Regions from separate parts of the Sutcliffiella cohnii genome, predicted to be linked through region 1. Evidence: riboswitches for the same ligand, from Rfam matches in the RefSeq annotation. Region 1 holds a riboswitch; each other region holds the start of a gene.
What was found. A riboswitch is a leader RNA that binds a small molecule or an ion and turns the genes downstream of it on or off. The one in region 1 is predicted to bind cobalamin.
Positions count from the first base shown of each region.

Region 2: another riboswitch for cobalamin. It lies ahead of BC6307_RS03740 (acyl-CoA thioesterase); the one in region 1 lies ahead of BC6307_RS13865 (DUF4430 domain-containing protein).
Region 3: another riboswitch for cobalamin. It lies ahead of BC6307_RS06710 (DUF4430 domain-containing protein); the one in region 1 lies ahead of BC6307_RS13865 (DUF4430 domain-containing protein).
Region 4: another riboswitch for cobalamin. It lies ahead of BC6307_RS03610 (ribonucleoside-diphosphate reductase subunit alpha); the one in region 1 lies ahead of BC6307_RS13865 (DUF4430 domain-containing protein).

Region 1 is NZ_CP018866.1:2,782,563-2,785,759, forward strand. Features, by position in the region: gene sigX (RNA polymerase sigma factor SigX) at 1-427, opposite strand, end outside; gene BC6307_RS13860 (ECF transporter S component) at 662-1,177, opposite strand; gene BC6307_RS13865 (DUF4430 domain-containing protein) at 1,177-1,593, opposite strand; cobalamin riboswitch at 1,746-1,940, opposite strand; gene BC6307_RS13870 (ATP-binding protein) at 2,038-3,197, opposite strand, start outside.
Region 2 is NZ_CP018866.1:773,474-776,670, reverse strand. Features, by position in the region: gene BC6307_RS03745 (NUDIX domain-containing protein) at 228-668, opposite strand; gene BC6307_RS03740 (acyl-CoA thioesterase) at 1,057-1,542, opposite strand; cobalamin riboswitch at 1,717-1,893, opposite strand; gene BC6307_RS03735 (GNAT family N-acetyltransferase) at 1,930-2,511, opposite strand; gene BC6307_RS03730 (glycine-rich domain-containing protein) at 2,534-3,197, opposite strand, start outside.
Region 3 is NZ_CP018866.1:1,405,894-1,409,090, reverse strand. Features, by position in the region: gene BC6307_RS06710 (DUF4430 domain-containing protein) at 1-1,259, opposite strand, end outside; cobalamin riboswitch at 1,497-1,682, opposite strand; gene BC6307_RS06705 (sensor histidine kinase) at 1,842-2,660, opposite strand; gene BC6307_RS06700 (hypothetical protein) at 2,770-3,197, opposite strand, start outside.
Region 4 is NZ_CP018866.1:749,047-752,243, forward strand. Features, by position in the region: gene BC6307_RS03610 (ribonucleoside-diphosphate reductase subunit alpha) at 1-1,267, opposite strand, end outside; cobalamin riboswitch at 1,437-1,631, opposite strand; gene BC6307_RS03615 (hypothetical protein) at 1,775-2,005, opposite strand; gene BC6307_RS03620 (dicarboxylate/amino acid:cation symporter) at 2,277-3,197, shown strand, end outside.

The DNA of each region.
Region 1 (3,197 bases):
ACACTTGCGCAGTTTCTTGAATAGAGAGAGCTTGAATGTAACGGAGAATAAGAACAATTCGGTGATCCATCTTACATTTATCTAAGCAACGATACAACAATTGAACCTGTTCATTTTTCACAGCTACTTCTTCCGGTAATGGTGCAACATCTTTCACTTGTTGCTTATTCCAATCAAACGTTTCAAGAAGTTTGTTTTTCCATCCCTTTTGTTTTCGAAATGAATCAATAGCTACATGTTTAGCTATCGAAAATAGCCATGTTTTTTCACTACTTTTCCCTTCAAATCGGTCGTATGAGCGTAGAACTTTTATATAAACTTCTTGAACGAGGTCTTCCGCTTGTTCTTTATTTTTCACCATATAAAATAAAAATTGATAGACGTCTTGGTGATATTTTTCATAGAGCTCTTGAAAAACGGCATGCATTCTAAACCCTCCGTTCAATACATTAGTCGAAACTTTTCGTACAAAGTTACATTACAAATATATTACAAAATATTACGAATGACTAGATTTTTTTTAGTACTTTTTGGAAAACTTAAGAAGGCTTTAATAAGATATTTTAAAAGAGCAATAGTTTGGCTTTTTAAAAATTTAAAAAAGAAGCCATAATATATGACTTCTTTTTATATATACTATATAACTAATTTCTAATTATATCTACTGTTTATTATACGATTGCACCATAAACGAAGCTTCTCTTTTTATGATCGGGGATAGAATAGGATATAACACTATAAAGAATACGATATTTCCAATTGCATGATTAAAGTCAAACGGTAATCCCGCTAAGTAATACGGCCAAAACAATTTACCTATAATCAGGCGTTCTAGCGACATGATCAAACCAAAGAGCATGCCGCAAAATCCAGCGTACGTTGCAAGTAACCATATGGGCAATTTCTTAAATTTCATCCCAATGAGACCTGAAAGTACTCCAATTATGGACCACGCAATTATTTGAAGTAACGTCCAAGTACCACTACCTAAAAATAAGTTAGAAACAAATGCTGTTCCAGCAGCAAGTATGATACCGTTTTGAGGCCCCATCAAAAGGCAGCAAATAATAATGATTGCTGTAACAGGCTGTACATTAGGAACCGAGGAAAACACCATTCTACCTACTACACATAACGCTATTAATAAGCCTAATAAAGCAATTTTTCTTGTGCTCATTAGCCTTCATACTTTGAATAGTTAAATTCAATAACATCGCCATCTTTTAACACATATTCGTTTGCGCCAACTAAGACTTCTTCATTATTTGCTGTATAAATCCAAAAGTAATTATTCTCGTAATCCGATTCAATACCGTTAATTCCTACAATAAATGCACCACTATCGTCTGTTGTTAATTCAAAGTGCTCATGCATTACATCCATCAGTGTTTCTCCTTCTTCAAACTGCAATGCCTCTTCACTTATTACTTCTTCCCCGTTATCTTTTACTAATTTAATCGTTACTTTGTTTACTTCTTCATTTTGTTCTACTCCAGCATTTGCGTTGTTATTTGTATTATTTGTGTTGTCTGCTGCACACCCCGTCACAATAAGAGATATTGCAACTAATAAACTAATCCAAATTTTTTTCATCACGTAATTCCCATCCTTTTATATATTATGAAAAAAAATAAATAGCTCATCCTTAAAGGATGAGCTATAAAACGACAACAATGAGGAATTCACCTTCTGCAGCAGGTTCAATACCATATTGTCGTTTCAGCTACTCATACCCCGAAGCTTCGAAACTTGTAAGTTCATTGGCAGGTCTACTGACTTATGCTTCTTCCTACTTTGAGCCTTCCCGTATGACGAACTCTCATTCCATACATACAGTGGTTACCTCATTTCGTCCACATTTACAGTTGCGGGGACAGTTTTGGATTCGCACCAAATTCCCTTTTAAGCCACAGTGTGACACCAATTTACTTATAATTATTAAGTTTATGAATACAGTACCATCTTACACAAAGAAGTATAAAATGACAAGAAAAATTGTTTCATAATAAACAAGATTATTCGGTACAACTTAACAAATTATTGCACAGTTCGTGGAATAACGAGAGAAAATGTCGTTCCCTCATTTAGTTTAGAATGTACACCTATTGAGCCGTTATGTGACTCTATTATATTTTTAACAATCGACAATCCTAAACCTGTTCCAGATCTACCTCTAGTTCTAGCCTTGTCCGCTTTATAGAAGCGTTCAAATACAAATGGTATATCTTCTTCTGGTATGCCTTGTCCAGTATCTTGTACATCTACTTTCATTCCAAGCTCTCCAAGCTCAACTCGAATCGTGATACTACCACCTGAATCTGTGTGACGTAGTGCATTATCAATTAAGTTAGTAAAAACTTGTTCCATTTTATCTACATCAAAATCAACTAGCGTGTCCCCAATTATTTCTGAATGAAGATCTACCATTTTCTCTTTAGCAAGACCATGAAACTTTCGAATCATTTTATCAAAAAACTCTTCCACTTCAACTTGTTCCCTGTTCACGGTGCTATGTCCAGACTCTAATCTAGCTAAATCAAGTAGGTCATTTACTAACCTCCCCATACGAAGTGACTCATCATAAATAACGGAGGCAAGTTCTTTCTTTTCTTCTTCGCTACCAGCAATATCATCCACTATTGCTTCACTATATCCTTGAAGCATTGAAATTGGCGTACGTAACTCGTGAGAAACGTTAGCGATAAATCCTTCTCTTAATTTATCTAAACGTCTTTCTTCCGTCATATCACGAATGACAGCTACTGCACCACGCACGTGGGTATTATTATATAAAGGACTCATGACGATTACCCAAGTTCTCCCCTGGTAGGTAAGTTCCATACTTTGCTCTCTTTCAAAGTTGACGACCCGTTGAAACATCTCTTTTATTTCATGAGGTAATTGTTCCCGCGTATCACTACCTTCTTGGTAAAACCATGCTTGCAAGAAACGTTCAGCAGGCGGATTCGTTATTAATATTGTCCCATCACGATTTAGCGTTATTACTCCATCTGCCATACTACTTAATATGTTTGCCAAATGTTCTTTTTCTTGATTAAGTGCATTTAAGTTAAACTTTAATTGTCTTCCCATTTGATTAAACGCCATCGCAAGTTCACCGATTTCATCATACGTTAAGATCGGAACTTTCGTGTCAAACTTACCTCTCGCTACTTCAAAAGCAGCCTCCCTCATTT
Region 2 (3,197 bases), 2.0 Mb from region 1:
AGAGTTCTAAAGGGTGGAGTGTATTAGCTAAGTATTTTTATACCGTGGAGAAAGCCGAAATAACTTACGATGTCGTAGCTTAAATAACAACTAGTTAGAAAAACATTTAGCAGACTAAATGGTGCTGTCCTAAAAGTCCAGTTGAGACTGACTTTTAGGACTTTTAAGTTTGTTATCCTAATAAGGGTTTAAAATTTTTATTAGCAGTTAGTATAGATCTCTATTAATTAACGAATGAACGCCATTTCCCTATTAGAAAGAGCATCCTTTAACCATCGGGGATGCATTTTCAATAAATCTTGCGGTAAATTATCTGGACTGAAAAATTTTATTTCAAGTGATTCATCAGAATTACGTCTAAGTTCTCCGCCTGTAATTTCAGCAAGAAAACAAGTTGTTATAAAATGTACTACTTTACCATTTGGATATGCAAACACCTGTGAATTAGGCTCAGAGTACACACCAATAAGTTTTTTTATTTTTATATCTAAGTTAGTTTCCTCTTTTACTTCTCTAATAGCTGCTTCAGAAACTGTTTCTCCAATTTCTATATGTCCTGAAGGAATACCCCATAGCTTTACATCAGCTCTTTTCTGTAACAAAACTTGTTTTTCCCCATTCAAAATAATAACTGCTACACCTGCTTTTAATTCATCAATTCTTTTCATTTAATAAACCTCCCTTAAAATAATAAAAAAGGTCCGAGGGGATAAGGATTTCAACGCAAAAGCAAATACGCTGAACCTTTCCCCTCGGACCTTTTATGTCAATAGGTGCCTTTTACGTTATGGTAAAAGATGTAGCCCTCGGTCACAGACCTACTAGATAGCGGAACCCTAGCTACAATTTTCAAGTTCATATTTATTTTACAACTATTACTTAGAAGATGAAAGAAGCTTTTCGTTCATACAATAACTTTCACAAAAAAATAGCACCCTAATTCACACAAATTTAATCATAGTCAAGATGTTCATTCGGTGTTATTTGTATGCTAAAAGATATGTATACTATTACGATTCACTAAAAAAGCGGATCAGCAACCACGTTTTTTCATTACTATATTTTCTCATTTGACCACTTGTTCTCTAACAACCTTTTTTCTCTTCTAATTGTTGCTTCCTTCAGTAACTGGATTTCTTTTTCCGTTTCAGGGATTACGCCTGGAACTGGGACTGGTTTACCTTCGCTATCAATTGCAACCATTGTTAAAAGGGATGTTGTTGTAAGTTTTGTTTCACCTGTTTCAAACTGATGACACTCCACTTTTACATACACTTCCATTGACGTTCTTCCAGTAGATATAACCACTGCTTCTAACGTTAATATATCTCCTACTTTTGCTGAAGATAAAAAATTCACTGTATCAATCGAAGCTGTTACGACCACCTTGTTACTATGTTTCATCGCTGCTATGGCAGCTATTTCATCAATATACGATAAAACAACTCCTCCAAAAATTGTTCCTAAATGATTCGTATCTGGAGGTAAAACTAGTTTCGTTTGTACAGTTCTAGATACATTTGTTGATATTTTTCCCATCATTCTCCCACTCTCTTTTATGTTTTTTGCTTCTACAAGAAAGTGGTTGGAAAATAAAAAATCCATCACTCTAATATGAGGATGGATTAAAGGCAAAGAAAATAAAACTAGACAAATAGAGCCCTATTTTCTAATATTTGCGCACCATTATCCAACCTTCCTAACTCCCGAAGAAGACGATCGTTCATCATAATGGCAGGTCTCCTGACTCGTGCTTCTACCTACTTTAAGTCCTTCCCGTCGAATGACAGTGGCTATTCTTATTTCGTCGGCACCTACAGTTGCGGGTACAGTTCTGGTTTTAGACCAGATTCCCTATTAAGTCTAATTGACACCATTATTATTGGTATGTTTTATTCATTTGAAAAACTTATTTCTATTAGTAGTTTATTACAAAGTTACTATTCTGCCAACTCGTTCACCATGTAATGTTTGCCATTCTTCTCTAAGTACTCCGAGCTTCACAGAATCATAGTACTCATCGTTTACAATACGAGCTTTTCTAATTCTAGCTTCCTCTATCATTCCAAGTTTTTTTCCAACACTCACCATTCGATGGTTTCCTGACCATGTAGTATATCCTAATCTAACTAGTATAGGAAATTGTTTAAACAAATGAGTGACCCATAATTTAATAGCCTCCGTTCCATATCCACCATTCCAATAGTCAGGAAGATAGATGATAATACCTACCTCCATCCATCGGGAAGGCTCGTGCTCCCAATAGTAAACAACGGTGCCAATAATTTTACCATCCACTTCTATAATCATTTCGGAATCATAACCCGATTCTAACTGACCTATCATCCGATTATAAAAATCTTCATATTCCACTCGGACTAATGGAAAGTATGGTGCATCCCATTTTTTAAACTCTGGGTCCTCTTCTCCATATCTTAATTTCCAAAGAGTTTGTATATCTTCTTTTTGTACCGACCTAAGAATAATTTTTTCTCCAACTATTTTTAACATAAATTCTCTCCGTTATATTATTTTATGAGGAACATCCTCCGCCACCACAGCTTGCGTCCCCGCTAGAGCAACTACTATCTCCACCACTATTTTTATCGCTACTAGTTGCAGATCCGCAAAAAACAGCACTTGTACATCCACTACTAGAATTCGAAGCAGATGAGTATAAATACGCCTTTGCCATTAACCAATATTGGTCATAATAATAGATAGAATAAAACACCATAATTAATGAGGTATTCGAAAAATCACCATATTGCTGTTGTTTCGTGAATGCTCCTTTTTCGTTTCGTTTATGAATTTCATCTGCTTGATGGGATTGTTCTTTTAACCTAGTTATTAAGTAATCTACTATCTGATTTGATTCCTCTGTAATTTTGAAATATTTATTTTTCAAGTATTCCTTATCCTTGTATTTAAATTCGGTAATTTGAGCTGGATTTAGTGGGTTCTTAAAGAAGTCTCCCCAAGTCGACCAACTATATGTTGTTACTTCAAACAATTGCGAGAACACCCAATCAAAGAACGCACGCTCACCAGGGTCCCCTCCACCTTGTACATTTGGTTTATGATGTAACATGCTGCCATTAAATTTTTCTGAAAAAGTTTGATAGGCTTGCGTAAACATCAACATTTCATGCCAAACATCATCTACTTCTTCACTATACATCGGAACAGTTTTTAGC
Region 3 (3,197 bases), 1.4 Mb from region 1:
TCTCTTTCTGTTACGTAATCAACTAATGTCCCGTAATATTGCTCTGGAACGGAATGCCCACTTCTCGCTAAAGCAATTGCGTCCCAGTCATTAAAGTTGTCATGCTGTGAAAAGTCTGTATTTTTTAGTATCCACTTGGAAATTTGCGTTGCCCACGTACTTATTTCTGGCAATTCACGTTGTGGGGCTGGTGGTGTTGCTTGTTCTGCCACTTTTACAACAGTTGTGACGAGTAAAGCTACACTTCCTTGCTCTATGTTTGCCGGTAAAGAAAAAGTCCCGGTTGCCGTATATTCTCCTGATTGAGTTGAGTTAAATCCATCAATAGACCACGAAAGTTGGACTTCGTGCTTATTGCCTTTACTATCTGTTAGATTCGTAGTTGGTGTTAAATGAAGGAGTGCATCTTCCTTACTCGTCCCAAACGGTACTTCCACTGATTCCACTGGATCAATTGCTTGGACCAAAGGTAGTTTTTCTGTTACGACTACTTTAATAGGCGTCGGGCGAATCATATTATAGGAATTTGCTCCAAACTTTTCTGCTGTAACCCAATACGTACCTACATTCGTTAACGGAATGGAAGCCCTTCCATTTTGATCTGTCTTAAATTCACTTTTTTCTCCATTAATTAAAATGGTTGCATCTGCTATCGCTTCATCAGGTGGTGGAGTTCCCCAGTTAGCTGGCTCTCCTGTCACCGTAAAAGTAACTTCATCCCCTTCTTTTACTTCCGTAGCAGAAGCAGCAATTTTTCCGAAATGATGATTCATCATATCCCCGATATAATATAACTCTACGATATCGTTGTTAGATAGTTCGTAAGTTCCTACTCCAACAGAAGGAGAAACACCATTTACTTTATACATCCAGCCTGATGTAAAACCGTAATCAAATTCATATACATTATTCACACCAGCGATATAGTTACCTTGATAGCCAACGTCAATAACAGATTTTTTGGTTACGTCTAGACCTTGTAGTTCAAGCGCTTTAATGATGGCATGAATGGCTAAAGGTTGGTCATTCGTAAGATGCCAATTACCAACTTTATTGTTTCCGACCGTTCTTGTTATATCGTAAGGGGCCAGTTCAATAGTAGTTAAAGGCGCTACTGTTTTGTCCCAACTCTCAATTCGAACGGAAATGTTAATGGTGTCCTTTTCACTAGCGGTTGCAGCAATAGGATGAAATAACGAAAAGATTAGTAGAATGCTAAGTATCGTTGCTATACTTTTTTTGAAAAATGAATGTAACAAGCTTCTCTCTCCCTATTTAAAGATTTTTTCTTCTCCTGACGTTGGTGTGGTGATAATTATTGATGTGACGAATTACTATGTAGTGGGATCTAGTTGGTATTCAGCTTTTTAAACAATAAAAAAACACCTTCCCTTCTTTTTGTTGAAGGGAAGATGTTTTACACAAATAAGACACATCTGTGTCATATGTAAATAGTCATACAAGATCATATCTTCTCCTTCCCATCCTCGTGAGATTACTAGAGTACTTGAATGGCTGGTCTCCTGGCTTCGCTTCACCACAAGCTTATCCCCTTCCCAATTTTCATAAAAATCAGTGGATACGATAAGTTGCTCCGCGTTACAGTGGCGGGACCGCGTCGGATTTTAACCGAACTTCCCAATTAAGCTTTCTAAAAAAGCACCATAAAAGTTTCTATTCAATTTTTGTACTACAAACCTATTATAGATTTAAACAAATTATTAAACAACCATAATTTGCTAACGGATGAATGGTGAACAAAGGGACAGGAAAACGTTCCACACTTTTTTGACATCGCTTTTAAAAATGTGTGAACAATGATCCTACCCTCTCGTTCACTCCTAATCCCACTTCCGAAACGACACTTCCATAATAAATTCATTATCACGTACATTAGCTACTGCTTTTCCACCCTGTTTATTAACAAGTTGCTGAACAATATGAAGCCCCAATCCAAGATGTGTACCCGTACGACTAGAATCCAGCCTATAAGTTCGATTAAAAATCTGTTGGAGTTTCGCAGCATCAATCTTCTCCACATCATTTACTGCCCTTAACCTAATGTATTCCTCTTCCTCAACAAAACTTATTTTTAAATAGCTTTTGGCATAAGTTAAAGCATTTTGAATGATGTTCGTTACAATCCGAACGGTTGCTTTGTTGTCAGCAAGAATAGGAGGTACACTCTCCTCAACCAATTGTACCTGTAATTGCTCTTTCTCAAAATCTTCATAGAACATTAGCATTGATTCTACAACAATTTGATCTAGAGACTGTTTCTCCATCGTCAATTTCTTGTCAGAGGAATCAAGTTGTGATAGTTCATAAAATAAATCTACAATCATCGTGAGATTATCGATTTTCTTCTGGATAATCTCTAGGAATTCTTTCTTTTCCCCTTCTGAAATAGACGGATCTGTTAAAAGCTCTGAAAATCCTTTGATCGATGTTAAAGGAGTTCGTAAATCATGGGAGATATTGGTGATTTCTTGCTTTAGTTCCATTTCTCTTCTTTCGACAGACTGTTGGTTCTGTTTGTATAATTGAATGAGCTGGTTGATTTTCGTCGCAAATCTACTCAAGTTTTTATTATGAGTATTTGTACGAACTAATTCATTTGTCCCGAAATTTTCACTGATTTCCTCTAATTGTTTTGTCATCCTTCTAATATCCCAATGGAACAGTAGAAGCTTGGAGACGGAAACCATCAGCAGGAAACCTAAGATTATGATAATCAACCAGCTATTCACTTTCATTCATCCCTTCTAATCAATCGATGTTTTGTTTAGCGAATCTATTTGCTCCGATGAATAAAACAAACAGTGAAATTCCGATGCCGATCACCCAATATTCGTAACTGAATGGGACTGCTTCCACTATATAGTTTCCAAGGTTATCGTTAAATAACGTATTAGGCATATATTTATAGACATCGCTCAAGCCTTGAAACGGACGGAACAACATCCGGACAAGATTACTAGAGAATCCATATATAAATAATAGTAGGATAAAGATATAAACGTCTCGAACTTTCATCACTTTTAACACATGGGTTAAAATAAATCCACTTAAAACAAGTGGAGCCATATTTACACTCGCTATCAGAAAATTATGGACTGAATGATTATCCGTAATTAGTAAGCTCTCCCCTAAGGCAATCATTAAAAACATACCAATGACACAAATAAGTACAAAAT
Region 4 (3,197 bases), 2.0 Mb from region 1:
TCATTCTATTTACTTCGTCACGATAAAACATGAAGGGACTTCCTGTTTCGAGTTGACTTCTCATAATGCCTTTCATAATGTCAATCGCAGGCACTTTTACTTTGTGTAAAGTAGGATGCCCCACACACTCGTAATATTTATGACGGAAGCTACCGTTTCCTTTTTCTTCATCAAAATAATCTTCTAATGAATACCCCATAACTTGGCGCACTTCATGAGGGTCAAACAAATACCAATCGTCTCGCTCTTCTACTTTTTCCATGAACAAATCAGGAATACAAACGCCCGTAAACAAATCGTGGGTACGTAATCGTTCGTCGCCATTATTAAGTTTTGCATCTAAAAAGGAGAAAATATCTTGATGCCATACATCTAAATAGACAGAAATCGCACCTTTACGCTGTCCTAGTTGATCAACACTTACAGCCGTATTATTAAGTTGTTTCATCCAAGGGATTACTCCGGAGGAATTACCTTTAAATCCTTTAATATTACTTCCTCTAGCTCTAATTTTCCCAAGGTAGACGCCAATTCCGCCACCTGCTTTTGACAAGTTTGCAATATCGGTATTACTGTCATAAATGCTTTGTAAGCTATCATCTACCGTATCAATAAAGCAACTCGATAACTGTCCATGAGTTTTCCCTGCGTTTGCTAATGTAGGAGTGGCAACCGTCATATATAAATTACTTAATGCCCAATATGCTTCTTTTATGTGCTGAAGGCGGTTTTGCTTTTCGTTGATCATTAATGTCATAGCAATAATCATAAATCGCTCTTGGGGCAGTTCCCACAGTTGCATCGAATGGTCTTTCGTTAAATACCTATCTGCTAATGTTTTAATCCCTATGTATGTGAAGAGCTCATCTTTATTAGGGTCCATCTCTTTTTCTAATTCATTTAGTTCTTCAGGTGAATAGAAATTTAATAGTTTTGGATCATAAATCCCTTTATCTACTAGAGATTTTATTAAATGATAAAAGCCTTTATAGTGCTTGTTCTCTTTTCTTACTTTAGCTGTATTTTCGTACAAAACGTTTAAATAAAGATTCGCAGCAATGTGTGTCCATTCTGGTTCTTCTTCACTAATAAAACTTAACGCTTCTAAAATTATTAACTCATAAATTGTTTCGTTGGAAAGTTGGTGATGTTGATTTATTATTTTTGCTGCTTTATCAAGAAAAGGTTGTGCGTTTAGTGTTGGATGTTTTTCAAATGTTGATTTAACTTTATCTAGTACATGATCTGATTGAATAATTGTAGTCATACTTATCCCTCTTTCTATTCTAGTTTTTTCCTTTTAGTCCAACGACCAACTGGAGAAAAATAAAAGATCCACTCAAGGACTGAGTGGATCAAACGAAAGTGGAATAAGCATAAGAAACAAAAAGTGCATATTACACCATCGTTTCATCTTCCCAATCCCCGAAGAATGCGAAACATTTGAAGAAAAGGCAGGTCTCCTGACTTCGTGCTTCATCCTACTTTGAACCTTCCCATATAAGCGCCTTTAAGCAGTCTTATACAGTGGACTTTCATTTCGTCTACACTTACAGTTGCGGGGACAGTATTGGATTCTCACCAATTTCCCTATTAAGTCTATATTAGACACCTTTAACTTCGTTATAAAATCTATATATTGTATGTATTTTGTGATTAAAATCTGTATGTTGTGATTATCATAATCTATTAATCTAATAAATGCAATGGCCTAAATTAAGAGTATAAAGAAAATAATATAAAAAAGGACGAGTAAAACACCACTCATCCTTGATTAAACTTGCTTATATTCATTATTTTCTTTTATATATTTTTTAAATACATCCGATAAAATCATTAAGCCAATTGCGCCGAAAATTAAGTACGATAAATTAAAATAAAGAGCAGGATCAATTCGAATATGCTCTCCGCCTGCAGCAGTTTTTAATATCTTGTATGAATCCATACCAACTTTGGCAGTAATCAACAAGAAAAGTGCAATAATTACCTTCCAAAGTAATTTCATGTAAAACCCCTCCAAAATATAAACTATTAACCCTACTAGTTTATACAGAAAAAATCTTTACTACTATACCAAAAAATTCAGTATAGTACAAGATTCAATTATTGTCATTTTAATCTGTAGTAATACAATTTGCAATATTTTTACTCTAATGTATGTCACTTTACAGAATGCCTTTTTACAATTAAAATAGTTAAAGTCCGGTATAATCAAGTGTTGTCCATACATAGATAGTTGTAAACGATGTAAAATATTATTAATAAGGGGGAATCTTATGAAGAAGTTATCCTTAACATCCAAAATATTAATAGGTCTCGCTCTAGGTATAGTAGTTGGGCTAATATTAAACCTATTTGCATCAGATATATTATTTTCAAGAATTGATACTTGGTTTTTTACTCCGCTAGGTAAGATTTTTCTTAATTTAATTACGATGCTTGTTGTACCTATCGTTCTTATCTCGATTACGTTAGGTGTTGTTAATTTAGGTGATACGAAAAAACTTGGACGAATTGGTTTCAAGACAGTAGTATTTTTTATGGTTACGACAAGTATCGCAATTACAATTGGGTTAACGCTAGCAACAATTATTAAGCCTGGTAATTTTGGTACTTTTAACAGTGAAGACTTACCACCATACGAGGTGACGGAAGCACCAGCTGTAGTTGATACGTTACTTAACATTATTCCAACGAACCCAATTCAAGCGATGGCTACAGGGAATTTACTACAAATTATTGCATTCTCCATTTTATTAGGGCTAGCAATCAATGTGTTAGGCGATAAAGCAGCTGGGATTAAATCTTTATTCGAACAAGCTAATGAAGTAGTAATGTGGCTTGTCCACTTCATTATAAAATTTGCTCCATACGGGGCGTTCGGACTAATCGCATCTGCAATAGGAAAAATGGGGCTAGATGCTTTTAAAGCGATGTTTGGATATTTCATTGTAGTTGTTTTAGCACTTTTTATTCATTTATTTGTCACGTACGGTTCCGCCATAGCGGTACTTGGGAAAACAAGTCCAATTACGTTCTTCAAAAACTTTGCACCGGCAATGAGTGTTGCCTTTAGTACATCTAGTAGTAATGCAACACTTCCTATCTCTATGGATACGGCACAAGAAAAATTAGGTGTGCCAAAGCATATAAGTAGTTTCGTTCAACCTCTAGGGGCGACGATTAATATGGACGGG